2 regions of the Fodinibacter luteus genome follow, and region 1 is predicted to be linked to the other one. Evidence: riboswitches for the same ligand, from Rfam matches in the RefSeq annotation. Region 1 holds a riboswitch; the other holds the start of a gene.
The links. Region 1 has a riboswitch for S-adenosylmethionine ahead of ABD899_RS10865 (bifunctional o-acetylhomoserine/o-acetylserine sulfhydrylase). Riboswitches for the same ligand answer to the same signal wherever they lie in the genome.
Positions count from the first base shown of each region.

Region 1 (7,532 bases):
GGTAGGTCACAGCGCAGGCAGTTGGTCGCGGCGCAGACGGCTATGCCTGCGTGGGCGCCGATGTGCTGCGTGCCGAGGGTGCGGATCCCGAGCCGCTGGGCGACGTGCCAACAGGCTCCGCGACACCGGATGCCGTGTCAACAGGCGCCGTGCCACCGGATGGCGTCCCACCGGATGCCGGGTCGTGGGCCCGCGCCGCGTTGCGGGCGATCTCGTCGACGATCTCGGCACGCCGCGGGCCGGGCAGGTCGTGCGCCATGTCCGGGAACATGACGAGGCGTGCCCCCGGGACCGCGCGGGCGGTGGCGATGCCGCCGCTCGGCAGCACGAGCTGGTCGAGCAGGCCGTGGATGACGAGCGTCGGCACCCGGACCTGCCGCAGCCCGGCCGTCCGGTCCGGGCTGGCCTGGATGGCGAGCAGCTGGCGGAGCGTCCCGAGCGGGTTGACGTTGCGGGCGATCGCGCGCCGCGCGAGGACGCCGATCTCGTCGGCGTCGAAGTGCGGCCCGGCGATGAGCCGCCAGCTCTCGACGGCCAGCCGCTCGGCCTCGACCGGGTCGGTCGGCCGCGGCGTCGTGAGCGACATCGCCATCGTCGGGAGCAGCCGCGGCCCCACGGTGCCGTGCCGGCGGTTGCCGGTGTTCGACATGACCGAGCACAGGCTGAGCACTCGCTCGGGGTGGTCGATCGTCAGCTGCTGGGCGATCATCCCGCCCATCGACACCCCGACGACGTGCACGGCGGGGATGCCGAGGTGGTCGAGCAGGGCTGCGGCGTCGTCGGCCATGTCCGAGAGCAGGTAGTCGGACTGGGCGTACCGACGGTGGGCGAAGGCCTTGAACAGCGCCGCCCGCGTCGGTGCCGGCCCCTCCGTCTTCGTCGACAGGCCGATGTCGCGGTTGTCCATCCGGATCACCCGGAAGCCGCGGTCGGCGAGGCCGTCGACGACGTCCTGCGGCCAGGCGACGAGCTGGGCGCCCAGCCCCATGACGAGCAGCATCGGCTCGCCGTCGTCGGGCCCGTCCACCTCGTACTCGATGCTGACGTCGCCGAGCTGTGCACTGGTCATGCGCGCAGTCTCGCACCCCGGCAAGGGCACTCGTCGACGGCCCGCCCGACCGGGCTAGGGTTGACGTCGTGATCGCGCCACTGACGTACGTCGTCGTGGGCCTCGCGACCGTGCTGTTCGTCGCGGCGGTCTACTACGCCGTCCGCGACAAGCTCATCGACGACAAGGTGCTCGCCATCGCAGCCCTTCTCGAGCTCGGCCTGCTCGTCCAGCTCGTCGTCGGGCTCATCGGGCTCGGGGAGATCGAGAACTCCACGGAGCGGGCGACGTTCGCCGCCTACCTCGTCTCGCTGCCGGTCATCCCCGTCGGCACCGCGCTGCTCACGATCAAGGAGAAGTCGCGCTGGGCGATGGGCTCGCTCGCCGTCGGCGCGTTCGCCGTCGCCGTCATGGCCGCCCGCCTCCAGCAGATCTGGAACACCTATGCCTGACTCCACCCGTCGGGCCCTCGGTGGCCCCGGTGTCGTGCTCGTCGTCGTCTACGGAGTGCTCGCGCTCGCCGCGACGGGACGGTCCGTCCTGCAGATCACGACCGGGTTCGACACCGCGCCGCTCGCCTACACGCTGTCGGCGCTCGCGGCCGCCGTCTACCTCCTCGCGACGTGGTGCCTGGCCCGCGGCGGACGCTGGGTCCGCGTGGGCATCGTCGCGTGCGCCGTCGAGCTCGTCGGCGTCCTCGTCGTCGGCGCGGTGTCCTACCTCGTGCCCGACGCGTTCCCCGACAAGACCGTGTGGTCGCACTTCGGGCAGGGGTACGGCTTCGTCCCGCTCGTGCTCCCCGTGCTCGGCCTGTGGTGGTTCCGCCGGGTCGAGCGCTCGGCGGCCGAGCTCGAGGTGGATGCCGTGCCGCCGGCCACCGCGGGAAACGGCCTCGGCGCCGGGCCGGGGGACCCGGCGAACCCGCCGGCGGGAACCCCCGCCGGCTGACCGGCATCCGCGCTGCTCCCCGCGCGACGAGTGCGGCCGTGGCTGCCGGAGCCGCCACGTCCGCCCTCACGGCGAGGTGGTCGTCGTGGCCGGAGGTCAGCTCTCGATGGGAGCCGGGTCGACCGGCTCGAGGAGCAGCACCGGGATGAGCCGGTCCGTCCTGGTCTGGTACTGCGCGTAGGGCGGGTACGCCGCGACGCACCGCTCCCACCAGGCCGCCCGCTCGTCGCCGGTCAGCTCGCGGGCGACCGCCGACCACGACCGCGTCCCGTCCTGCACGGTGACCTGCGGGTTCGCCCGCAGGTTCGCGTACCACTGGGGGTGCTGCGGTGCGCCACCCTTGCTCGCCACCGCCGCGTAGACGCCGTCGTGCTCGACGCGCATCAACGGCACCTTGCGCACCGCGCCGGTGCGTGCACCGCGCATCGTCAGCATGACGACCGGGCGGTTCATGATGTGCACCGAGCGGGTGTCACCGGTCGCCTCGATGGTCTCCACCTGGCGGCGGACCCACTCGGTCGGGCTCGGGAGGTACTCCGTGGTCTCGCGGTCGTCGCTCATGGCGAGGTCAACTCACTTGTCGCTCGAGGTCTTCCACAGGTTGATGCCGGCGTCGACCGCGTGCTTGTCGATCTTCGCGAGCTCCTCGGCGGTGAACTCGAGGTGGCCCACCGCGTCGAGGCTGTTGTCGAGCTGCTCGACCGACGAGGCGCCGATGAGCACCGACGTCACCCTGGGGTCGCGCAGCGCCCAGGCGAGGGCCATCTGCGCGAGCGACTGGCCGCGGGCCCGCGCCATCCGGTCGAGCGCCCGCACGTGCCTCAGCGCCTCGTCGGTGAGCAGCTCAGGGTCGAGCGACTTCCCCTGCGCGGCACGCGACCCCTCGGGGATCCCCTTGAGGTACTTGTTCGTCAGCATGCCCTGGGCGAGGGGGGAGAACGCGATGCACCCGACGCCCTCGACCCCGAGCACGTCGAGCAGGTCCTCCTCGACCCAGCGGTTGAGCATCGAGTACGACGGCTGGTGGATGAGCAGGGGGGTGCCCATCGCGCGCAGGATCTCGACGGCCTCGCGCGTGCGCTCGCCGGAGTACGACGAGATGCCGACGTAGAGCGCCTTGCCGGCGCGCACGAGCGAGTCGAGCGCACCCATCGTCTCCTCGAGCGGGGTCGTCTCGTCGAACCGGTGGCTGTAGAAGATGTCGACGTAGTCCAGGCCCATCCGCTGGAGGGACTGGTCGCACGAGGCGACGACGTACTTGCGCGACCCGCCACCCTGACCGTAGGGCCCCGGCCACATGTCGTACCCCGCCTTGGAGCTGATGACGAGCTCGTCGCGGTAGGGGCGGAAGTCCCGAGCGAAGATCGTGCCGAAGTTGCGCTCGGCCGAGCCGTAGGGCGGGCCGTAGTTGTTCGCGAGGTCGAAGTGGGTCACCCCGCGGTCGAACGCCCGGCGCAGCGTCGCCTGCTGGCGCTCGAGGGGGACGTCGTCGCCGAAGTTGTGCCACAGGCCCAGGGAGACGGCGGGCAGGTCCAGACCCGAGCGCCCGACCCGGCGGTACGGCATCCCGGCCTCGTAGCGTGCGGGGGCGGCCTGGTACTCGTCAGCGTGGAAGGTCATGCCCCCATCCTGCCCCGCCCCGTCCGGCCCCCACCCTCCGACCTCGTGCGAGTTGCCCGCGGTTCTCCGGTGGATGAGCTGTCAGAACCGCACACAAGTCGCACGGAGTCGGCAGGTGGGGGGACCGGGAGGTGAGACGAACGGGGAGCCGGGGTGACCGGCATCCGCCGGGGACGTATATTCGGCTCAGGTCATGAGCGCCAGCGCCAAGCCCCGGCTCGCTGGCCGGCAACCCTCCAACCGCGGTGGGGTGCCCCGGGTGAGGACCTGGCGTGCGGCACCCGCCGCGCGCAAGCGCGGGCCCTGCTCACGGTGGTCCCGCAGTGCCACGTACGTCGTGCGCCGGGCGGTCGCCCCGGCGCACCCGACCCAGGGAGACCTGCCATGACCGACCCCTCGCAGTGGGGCTTCGAGACCGCCCAGATCCACGCCGGCCAGGTGCCCGACAGCGCCACCGGCGCCCGGGCCCTACCCATCTACCAGACGACGTCCTACGTCTTCAACGACACCGCCCACGCGGCGAACCTGTTCGCGCTCAGGGAGTTCGGGAACATCTACACCCGGATCATGAACCCCACCCAGGATGCCGTGGAGCAGCGGATCGCGGCCCTCGAGGGCGGCGTCGGCGCGCTCCTCGTCGCGTCGGGGCAGGCCGCGACGACGATCGGGCTGCTGAACGTCGCCGAGGCCGGAGACCACGTCGTCTCGAGCGCCGCGCTCTACGGCGGCACCGTCAACCTGCTCAAGTACACCTTCCGCAAGCTCGGCGTCGACGTCACCTTCGTCGAGGACCAGGACGACCTCGACGAGTGGCGCGCCGCCGTGCGGCCGAACACCAAGGCGTTCTTCGCCGAGACGATCGCCAACCCCAAGGCCATCGTGCTCGACATCGCCGGGGTCGCGGGCGTGGCCCACGAGGTCGGGGTGCCGCTCGTCGTCGACAACACGATCGCGACGCCCTACCTCATCCGCCCGCTCGAGCACGGCGCCGACGTCGTCATCCACTCGGCGACGAAGTACCTCGGGGGGCACGGCACGTCGATCGCCGGCGTCATCGTCGACGGCGGCACCTTCGACTTCGGTCGCGACCCCGAGCGGTTCCCCAACTACAACACCCCGGAGGAGAGCTACCACGGGCTCGTCTTCGCCCGTGACCTCGGCGTCGGCGGCGCCCTCGGCGCCAACCTCGCGTACATCCTCAAGGCACGCGTGCAGCTGCTGCGCGACATCGGCGCGGCCATCTCGCCGTTCAACGCGTTCCTCATCGCCCAGGGCGTCGAGACGCTCAGCCTGCGCGTCGAGCGGCACGTCGAGAACGCCCGGAAGGTCGCGGAGTACCTCGAGGCGCACCCGCAGGTCGAGTCGGTGCGCTGGGCCTCCCTCGACTCGAGCCCGAGCAAGGCGCTCGCCGACCGGTACGCCCCGAAGGGCGCCGGCGCGGTGCTCGCGTTCGAGATCGCGGGCGGGCTCGAGGCGGGTCAGCGCTTCGTCGAGGGCCTCAGCCTGCACAGCCACGTCGCGAACATCGGCGACGTGCGCTCGCTCGCCATCCACCCGGCATCCACGACGCACAGCCAGGGCGGCGACGAGGACCGGTTCGCGGCCGGTGTCACGCCGGGCCTCGTGCGGCTCGCGGTCGGCCTCGAGTCGATCCAGGACATCCTCGCCGACCTCGACGCGGGCTTCGCCGCAGCGCAGGATGGCCCGGCAGCCGCCGGCGGCGACCTCGGGGCCGAGCAGCCGGCCGACCTGGCCGGGGCCACGGTCGGCTGAGGCCGCGGTTGTCCCGGGGGTGCGGGGACCGACGTCCTCGCGCCCCCGGGACCGCCTCGTCGGCACGGACGAGACCGGATGCCGGGCGCTCAGGGTGTCGCGGGCTCGCCGGTGACCATGGCCTGTGGACAACTCGGCGAGGCGGTCGGCGGGTGCTTCTAGCGTGGGAGGCATGACGACGGTCCGGGTCGACGCCACGGAGGTGGCCGAGCTGGGGGTTGCCCTCGCGGAGACGGGTGCCGACCTCCTGCTCATGGGCGACCCGGCGGCGGATCGCTGGGCCCTCGGCCCCGGCGACACGGGGCCCGCGGTCGAGGAGCTGCTCGGCGGGTGGCGGCGGGTCCGGCTGGCGCTGGGGTCGGCGCTGTGCGACCTCGGCGAGGCCGCCGTCGGTGCGGGGGCGCTCTACGTCGACACCGACGCCGGGGTGTCCCGGTCGCTCGGCGGTGGGTCGTGGTGACCCGACTTCCCCCGCTCCCGGGTGACCCCGGGGCCGTCCGGCTCCTCGCCGACCGGCTCGCGACGACCGGCGGAAGGCTCTCGGCGCTCGCTGCCGTGCTCGGCCGGTTGCGCGACGGTGCCACGTGGGACGGTCCGGCCGGCGAGGCCTTCGGGGCCCGGCTGCGCGAGCTGCCCCCGGTGCTGGATGCCGTGTCCGCGCGCCTCGGCGGCGCGGCATCCCCGCTGCGTGCGCTCGCCGCGGCCATGGAGCAGGCCCAGGCCGTCGTCTCGACGGCGGTGCGCGACGACGACGACGCGCAGCACGCGTACGCGGCGCTCGAGGACCGCGCGTACGCGCTCGTGTGCGCGGGCTCGTCGGAGGACTCGCCGGACGTCCTCGTCGTGCGCCACCTCCAGCGCGAGCAGGTCGAGCAGCAGGCCGCCGCCCGCGCTCGGCACGCCGCGGCGGCCGAGGGCTTCCGGGAGGCTGACCGCCGGTGCGCCCTCGCGCTGCGGGCGCTCGCGGTCGACGATGTCGCCGACTCCCTCGCGTACCGCGTCGTCGCCGGGGCGAGCCGCGCGGCCCACGACGTCGCGACCCTCGGCGCGGTGGGCGTGGCCGTGCCCGAGCTGCGTCCGGTCGCCGCCGTGGCCGATGCGGCGGCGGTGGCAGCCGACACCACGCTGCTCGTCGCCTATGGCGAGGGCTCCTGGTCGGACCTCTCCGCGGGCGCGGGACTCGCCGCGACCGGGGTCCTCGGTGGCGTCCTGCGGTCGGGTGCCACCGCCGGGGCGCGGCGCACCGCGACCGGCGCGACCGTGACCCGGCGGCTCACGGCAGCGCAGCGCCTCGCGATCGGGACCGCACGGGAGGTCCGCGCCCGGCGCGACGAGGTCCGCGCCCGCTTCGACGTGCCTCCGGCGCGAGGGACCCCGAGCGCCCTCACCGGCGGGCCGACGCCCCGGGCGGCGCGCGAGCCGCTGTGGCGCCTCACCCCGGCCGAGGCGGCGCAGCGGGTGCGGCGCGCGGCCGGGACCTCGGCGGCCCGGGCCCGCACGGCGGCACGCAGCCAGGCCGACCGTGCCTTCCTCGACGACTGGCGCCTCGCCACCGCGAACGGGCCGCAGGCACAGCGGATGTACGTCGCCGGGGCCACCCTCGAGGTGACGGCCACGGGCGCGTCCAAGGCCCGTGACGCTCGCGACGCGCGGCCTGGCGCGACCCGCCCCTGACCGCTGACGCAGAGGTCCCGACGGCACGGTCCCTCATCGCGGCGGGCGGGCCGCCACCCGAGGCGACCGCTCGGGCCGACCTATCCTTGGCGCCATGCGTGCCCAGCCCGTCGACGCGGTCGACCCCGCCCGGCTGAGGTACCCCGAGCACCTGCCGGTCGTCGAGCGCCGCGACGACATCCTCGCCGCGATCCGCGACCACCAGGTCGTCGTCGTCGCGGGGGAGACCGGCTCGGGCAAGACGACCCAGCTGCCCAAGATGTGCCTCGAGCTCGGGCTCGGGACGAGCGGCCAGGTCGGGCACACCCAGCCGCGCCGGATCGCCGCCCGCTCGGTCGCCGAGCGCATCGCCGAGGAGATGGAGGTCGAGCTCGGTGACCTCGTCGGCTACCAGGTGCGCTTCACCGACCACAGCAGCGACGCGACGCGGGTCAAGGTCATGACCGACGGCATCCTGCTCGCCGAGATG
Region 1 covers NZ_BAABGM010000013.1:252,578-260,109, reverse strand. Annotated here, with positions in the region: gene ABD899_RS10890 (alpha/beta fold hydrolase) at 41-1,069, opposite strand; gene ABD899_RS10885 (hypothetical protein) at 1,138-1,500, shown strand; gene ABD899_RS10880 (hypothetical protein) at 1,493-1,996, shown strand; gene ABD899_RS10875 (nitroreductase family deazaflavin-dependent oxidoreductase) at 2,093-2,557, opposite strand; gene mgrA (L-glyceraldehyde 3-phosphate reductase) at 2,570-3,616, opposite strand; SAM riboswitch class IV at 3,806-3,919, shown strand; gene ABD899_RS10865 (bifunctional o-acetylhomoserine/o-acetylserine sulfhydrylase) at 4,001-5,389, shown strand; gene ABD899_RS10860 (hypothetical protein) at 5,562-5,849, shown strand; gene ABD899_RS10855 (hypothetical protein) at 5,846-7,063, shown strand; gene hrpA (ATP-dependent RNA helicase HrpA) at 7,158-7,532, shown strand, end outside.

Region 2 (7,532 bases), on a different contig from region 1:
CTGACCGACGACCTGCTCGACGTCGAGGGCTCGGCGGCGCGGATCCTCCACCTCGGGGCCCCGGGCCTCCACCCGCGCCTCGACGAGACCGGCGCGGACGGGCGCAACGGCTGGGTGCGGCTCCTCGAGCGGGCGCAGGTGGCCGGCATCCGCACCAACCTCGAGCTCGTGAGCCTCGACCCCGCCCGGATGGCCGAGGTCGCGGCGCCGTGCCTGCCCCACCTCGACACCATCGTCATCAACGACCTCGAGGCCGCAGCCCTCCTCGGGTCCGACCTCGCGGCCGAGGGCGCCGACGAGTCCGTGCCGTGGCCCGGGCTCGAACGCCTCGCCCTCGGCCTCGTCGACCGCGGGGTGCGGCGGCTGGCGGTCGTGCACTTCCCGGCGGGCTGCGTCGCGGCCGCCCCCGGCGGACGGGTGTGGCGGCAGGGGTCGGTCCGGGTCCCGCGGGACGCGGTGCGCAGCACGACCGGCGCGGGAGACGCCTTCGCCGCGGGGGTGCTCCACGGCATCCACGAGGAGTGGCCCGTCGAGCGCAGCCTGGCGCTCGGGGTGGCCTCGGCCGCCGCCTGCCTGACCAGCCCGACGACGTCCGACGGGGTGGGGCCGGCCGCCGAGGTGCTCGCCTCGGCGACGACGTGGGGACACCGCCCGACGGAGTGAGCGCTCAGCCGGCGTGGCGAAGTGGAATATACCCCAGGGGGGTATCTGTTTGACTCTCCATGGACACCATGGGAACGCACCAGCACGAGCACCAGCACCAGCACCACGCCGCAGCCACCCCGTCCCGCCGGGCCTCGTGGTCCCAGGCCGCCACCGCGACGCTGCACTGCCTCATCGGCTGCGCCATCGGCGAGGTCCTCGGGCTCGTCATCGGCACGGCCCTCGGCCTGTCGACCGTCGCGACGATCGCCCTGGCGGTCGGTCTCGCCTTCGTCTTCGGCTACGCCTTCACCCTCGTGCCCGTGCTGCGGGCCGGTCTGGCCCTCAAGGCCGCGCTCGCCGTGACGCTGGCCGCGGACACCGTCTCGATCACCGTCATGGAGGTCGTCGACAACTCCGTCATGCTCGTCGTCCCGGGCGCCATGGAGGCGGGCCTGTCCTCGACGCTGTTCTGGGGCGCGCTCGCGTTCTCGCTCGCGGTCGCCTTCGTCGTCACCGTGCCGGTGAACCGTTGGCTCATCGCGCGCGGCCGGGGCCACGCCGTCGTCCACGGACTCCACTGACCGCCCGGCAGCGCTCGCGTCCGCTGCGATACTCTGTGGGGCGTGACGAGGTTCGAGCTGCTTCCCTAGCCGCGCCGGCCAGACGGCCCGCGCGGCGACCCCTCCTGCGAGAGGGGTTTTTTCATGGGTCGGCGCTCAGCGCTCCGGCGCCTCGGCGCTCCGGCGCTCCGGTCCGAGCACCCCGAGCACCCCGAACCGCACCGAGACGACGAGGACGAGATGAGCGAGACCCCGCACCGCTACACCGCCGAGCTGGCCGGTCAGATCGAGGTCGCCTGGCAGGACCGCTGGGCCGAGCGCGGCACGTACCACGCGCCGAACCCCGCCGGTCCGTGGGCCGACCCGCAGGGCGTCGCCGCGCACCCCGGGGGCCACCTCCTCGTCCTCGACATGTTCCCCTACCCGAGCGGCGCGGGGCTGCACGTCGGGCACCCGCTCGGCTACATCGCCACCGACGTCTTCGCGCGCTTCAACCGGATGCTCGGCAAGAACGTCCTGCACTGCCTCGGCTACGACGCGTTCGGCCTGCCGGCGGAGCAGTTCGCCGTGCAGACCGGCCAGCACCCCCGCACGACGACGGAGGACAACATCACGATCATGGCGCGCCAGCTGCGCCGCCTCGGCCTCGGCCACGACGACCGCCGCGCCGTCCAGACGATCGACCCGGACTACTACCGCTGGACCCAGTGGATCTTCCTGCAGATCCACGGTGCGTGGTACGACCCGCAGGCGGTCCGGCCCGACGGCGGGCTCGGCCGCGCGCGCCCGATCGCCGACCTCGAGGAGGAGTTCCGCTCGGGCGCCCGGCCCCTGCCCGCCGACGACGGCCGAGGCTGGGACGACCTGTCCGACGTCGAGCGCGCCGGCATCCTCGACTCCTACCGCCTCGCGTACACGAGCGAGGCACCTGTCAACTGGTGCCCGGGCCTGGGCACCGTGCTCTCCAACGAGGAGGTCACGAACGAGGGGCGGTCCGAGCGCGGCAACTTCCCCGTCTTCAAGCGCAACCTGCGCCAGTGGATGATGCGGATCACCTCGTACGCCGACCGGCTCGCCGACGACCTCGACCGGGTCGACTGGCCCGAGAAGGTCAAGCTGATGCAGCGCAACTGGATCGGGCGCAGCCACGGTGCGCGGGTCACCTTCCCCGTCGAGGGGGAGGGGCAGGGGATCGATGTCTTCACGACCCGCCCGGACACGCTGTTCGGCGCGACCTTCATGGTGCTCGCCCCCGAGCACCCGCTCGTCGACGAGCTCGTCCCCGGCGACGCGTGGCCGGAGGGCACGAAGGGGGCCTGGACCGGCGGCGCCGCGACCCCGGCGCAGGCCGTCGCCGAGTACCGGCGGGCCGCCTCGCGCAAGAGCGACGTCGAGCGGCAGAGCGAGGGCAAGGACAAGACCGGCGTGTTCACCGGGGGCTGGGCGACGAACCCGGTCACCGGCACGCGCATCCCGGTCTTCGTCGCCGACTACGTCCTCATGGGCTACGGCACCGGTGCGATCATGGCCGTGCCCGGCCAGGACGAGCGCGACTGGGACTTCGCCAGGGCCTTCGACCTGCCGATCGTCCGCACCGTGCAGCCGACGCCCGGCCACGACGAGGACACCGCGTTCACCGGCGAGGGGCCGGCGATCAACTCGAGCAACGACGAGCTGAGCCTCGACGGGCTCGGCGTCGCCGACGCGAAGGAACGGATCACGGCATACCTCGTCGACAAGGGGCTCGGCGAGGCGACGATCACGTACAAGCTGCGCGACTGGCTGTTCAGCCGCCAGCGCTACTGGGGCGAGCCGTTCCCGGTCGTCTTCGACGAGGACGGGGTCGCCCATGCCGTCCCCGACGCCATGCTGCCCGTCGAGCTGCCGGACGTCCCCGACTACAGCCCGCGCACCTACGACCCCGAGGACGCGAGCAGCGAGCCCGAGCCGCCGCTGTCGCGGGTCCAGGAGTGGGTCGACGTCGAGCTCGACCTCGGCGACGGTCGCGGCACCCGCCGGTTCCGCCGCGAGACGAACACGATGCCGAACTGGGCCGGGTCGTGCTGGTACTACCTGCGCTACCTCGACCCGGCCAACGACGCCGTGCTCGTCGACCCCGAGAACGAGGCCTACTGGATGGGCCCGCGCGAGGAGCCCGTGGCGGGCGCCGCCCCCGGCACCCGGGACCCCGGCGGGGTGGACCTCTACGTCGGCGGCGTCGAGCACGCCGTGCTCCACCTGCTCTACGCGCGCTTCTGGCACAAGGTGCTGCACGACCTCGGCCACCTGAGCAGCGACGAGCCGTTCCGGACGTACTTCAGCCAGGGCTACATCCAGGCGCCGGCGTTCACCGACAGCCGGGGTCAGTACGTCGAGGCCCGTGAGGTCGAGGAGGGCGTGGGCGCCGACGGCCACCCGGTCTTCACCTGGCACGGGGAGCCGGTGACGCGCGAGTTCGGCAAGATCGGCAAGTCGCTGAAGAACATGGTCAGCCCCGACGAGATGTACGCGGCGTTCGGTGCCGACACCTTCCGGCTCTACGAGATGGGGCTCGGGCCGCTCGAGCAGAGCAAGCCCTGGGACACCCGCGCCGTGGTCGGTTCGCAGCGCTTCCTCCAGCGGTTGTGGCGCAACGTGGTCGACGAGGAGAGCGGTGAGGTCGTCGTCGTCGACGCGCCGCTCGACGACGTGACGACCCGGGTGCTCCACCGCACGATCGACGCGGTGCGCACCGACTACGCGGGGCTCGGGTTCAACACCGCCATCGCCCGGCTCACCGAGCTCAACAACGCCCTCACCAAGCTCGAGGGTGGTGTCCCGCGCGCGGCCGCCGAGCAGATCGTGCTCATGGTCGCGCCCCTCGCACCGCACATCGCCGAGGAGCTGTGGTCCCGGCTCGGGCACACCGAGTCGCTCGTCCACGAGGCGTTCCCGGTCGCCGACCCCGCCCTGCTCGTCGACGACACGGTGACGTGCGTCGTCCAGGTGCGCGGCAAGGTCCGCGACCGGCTCGAGGTGCCCTCGGACATCACCGAGGACGCCCTGCGCGAGCTCGCCCTCGCGAGCGAGAAGGTCCGCGCGGCGGTGCCGGACGGCATCCGCACGGTCATCGTCCGCGCGCCCAAGCTCGTCAACGTCGTCCCGGCCTGACGGGGTACCTCGGGAGACTTGCTTGCCCGCGTGGAGGAATTCCTTTCGCGGTGCAAGGATCTCTGGAGGGGTGTTCGGGGTCGCCCGGTTTCCCGGCCGATCTGCGGCGCGGCGGCCCGGCGACCGCACGTCTCGGGTCATGGACCGGGGATGCCGTGCCGCGGGTCGCGCTCCTACGCTTGCTCCCGTAGGTCATGAGTGCCAGTGACAAGCCCCGGCTCGCTGGCCAGCAACCCTCCTTCCGCGGTGGGGTGCTCCGGGTGACGACCTGGTCGGCGACCCCACTGGTCGTCGGCAAGCGCGGGATCCCGGGATCGCCCCCGAGGTCCTCCAGCCCCGGGAGACCCCTACCGTGTCGATCGCCAGCAGCACGCCCCCCTCGTTCCACCGCCGTCCCCGGCTGCGGGCCGTCCCCGACGACGCGCTCCCGGCCACCACCCGCCCGGCCGGGTCGTCCACGGATGCCGGTGCCACGGCATCCGCTGGTCGTCACCACGGCGCCGGGAGCCGCGACCTGCCGTCGGTCGTGCGCCCCGACCTCGTGCCGACCCTGTCCGGTGACTGGGTCGACTACGCCAACCTCGACCACGCCGCGTCGACCCCGGCCCTCGAGCGGGTCGCCCGCGCCGTCGGCACCGCGACGCGCACCTACTCCAGCGTGCACCGCGGCACCGGCTGGCTGTCGCGGGTGACGAGCGCCCACTACGAGGCGGCCCGCGACGAGGTGGCCCGCTTCGTCGGCGCGCGCGAGGACGACGTCGTCGTGTTCACCCGCGGCACGACCGACTCGGTCAACCTGCTCGCCCGGGCACTGCCGCGGGACACCACCGTCATCGTCTTCGCGTCCGAGCACCACGCGACCCTCCTGCCGTGGCGCCACCGGGACACGGTGCGCCTCCCCGTCCCGGGCAGCACCCGCGACGCCGAGCTGCTCCTGGACGCCGCGCTGCGCGAGCTGCCGCCCGGCACCGCGCGCCGCCCGCACCACGCCCTCGTCGTGCTCACCGCCGCGAGCAACGTCACCGGGGAGCTGTGGCCGGTCGAGCGGCTGGCCGCGATCGCGCGCCGCCACGGAGCCCGCGTGCTGCTCGACGCGGCGCAGTCCGCGGCCCACCGCCCCATCGACGTCGACGCGCTCGGGGTCGACTGGGTCGCCTTCTCCGGGCACAAGGTGCACGCCCCGTTCGGCACCGGCGTGCTCGCCGGGCGCCGGGACTGGCTCGATGCCGCGCCGCCCTACCTCGCCGGCGGGGGAGCCACGGTCCAGGTCACCGAGCGCACGACGCGGTGGACGACCGGTGCGGCCCGGCACGAGGCCGGCAGCCCGAACGTGCTCGGCGCGGTCGCCCTCGCCGCCGCGTGCGCGACGATCCGCGAGCACCGTGCCGCCATCGAGCAGCACGAGTCCCGGCTCACGGGGCGCCTCCTCGACGGGCTGCGTGCGATCGACGGGGTGAGCACCTACTCGCTCTTCGGCGACGACACCGAGCGCGGCCCGGTGGTCACGTTCACCGTCGACGGACTCGACAGCCACCTCGTCGCCGCGTCGCTGTCGGCCGAGCACGGCATCGGGGTGCGCGCCGGCAAGTTCTGCGCGCACATCCTCGTCGACACCCTCCTCGGCGAGGGCTCGGACGAGCACGACACCGCGGTGCGGGTCAGCGCCGGCCTCGCGACGACCGACGAGCACGTCGACCGACTGCTCGCCGCCGTCGCGGTGCTCGCCGACGAGGGGCCGGGCACCGTGTACGAGCACACGCCCGAGCACGGCTGGGTCCCCGTCGACGACCCGCGGGAGGCGGGCGCACCGCTGCCCTGGTGAGCGCGCGGCGAGCGAACGGCATCCGGGAAAGTCCGCGCGGACGGGTGGTCCCGGGGCGCGCGAGGGTGCAGGCTGAGGTCCCGAGGACATGACCGCCGTCACGTCCCCCACCGAGGAGGACCCATGGCCGATCTCGACACCACCGCGCTGCTCGGCGCCCTCGAGCCGGTCGCCGAGGAGAATCTCGACCGGCACCTCAAGGCCGCGCAGGACTGGATGCCGCACGAGTACGTGCCGTGGTCGCTCGGCCGGGACTTCAAGGAGCTCGGCGGCGAGCCCTGGTCGGTCGAGCAGTCCCAGCTCAGCCCGATCGCCCGCACCGCCCTCGAGGTCAACCTGCTCACCGAGGACAACCTGCCGAGCTACCACCGCGAGATCGAGCGGGCCTTCGGCCGCGACAGCGCGTGGGGCGAGTGGGTCAACCGGTGGACGGCCGAGGAGGGCCGGCACGCGTTCTGCATCCGCGACTACCTCCTCGTGACCCGCGGGGTCGACCCCGACGAGCTCGAGCAGGCGCGGATGGACACGATGCAGACCGGCTACGACTCGGGCGACAAGCCGCTGCTCAACGTCTGCGCGTACGTGTCGTTCCAGGAGCTCGCGACCCGGGTCTCGCACCGCAACACCGGGCGGTACACCGACGAGCCGATCGCCGAGAAGATGCTGACCCGCGTCGCCAAGGACGAGAACCTCCACATGATCTTCTACCGCAACATCGTCCAGGCGGCGCTCGAGCTCACGCCGAGCCAGACGATGCGGGCGATCACCGACGAGGTCGTCGACTTCCAGATGCCGGGCGCGATCATCCCCGGGTTCGGGCGCAAGGCCGTGCAGATGGCGATGGCCGGGATCTACGACCTGCGCATCCACCACGACGACATCGTCCAGCCGCTCCTGCGGCAGTGGGGGGTGTGGGAGCTCGAGGGGCTCGACGCCGAGGGGGAGGCCGCGCGCGACCGGCTCTCCGACGCCGTCGGGGCGCTCGACGCCGAGGCGACCCGGTTCGTCGAGAAGCGCGAGGAGCGGGCCGCGAAGCTCGCGGCTCGCCAGAACGCCTGAGGCCGCAGGCAAGCCGGCGGTGGCCGTGAGCCGGCGGTGGCCGTGAGCCGGCGGTGGCCGTGAGCCGCCGGACGGGCGTGAGCCGCGTGGCCGGCGTGAGCCGCGTGACGGGCGTGAGCCGGCGGAGCGCGCGAGCTCGGCGGGCCGGCCGGACCACTAGCCTGCTCGGGTGAGCACCGCCCTCGTCACCGACTCCACGGCGTACCTGCCGGCCGACCTCCTCGCCGGCCTCGACGTGCGGGTCGTCCCGCTGCACGTCGTCGTCGGTGGCCGCGAGCACGCCGAGGGCGTCGACA
Region 2 covers NZ_BAABGM010000007.1:169,284-176,815, forward strand. Annotated here, with positions in the region: gene ABD899_RS05770 (carbohydrate kinase family protein) at 1-663, shown strand, start outside; gene ABD899_RS05775 (DUF4396 domain-containing protein) at 732-1,226, shown strand; gene leuS (leucine--tRNA ligase) at 1,446-4,355, shown strand; SAM riboswitch class IV at 4,546-4,662, shown strand; gene ABD899_RS05785 (aminotransferase class V-fold PLP-dependent enzyme) at 4,708-6,177, shown strand; gene ABD899_RS05790 (acyl-ACP desaturase) at 6,301-7,236, shown strand; gene ABD899_RS05795 (DegV family protein) at 7,406-7,532, shown strand, end outside.
Region 2: linked by a shared signal. The riboswitch ahead of ABD899_RS05785 (aminotransferase class V-fold PLP-dependent enzyme) and the one ahead of ABD899_RS10865 (bifunctional o-acetylhomoserine/o-acetylserine sulfhydrylase) in region 1 are both predicted to bind S-adenosylmethionine.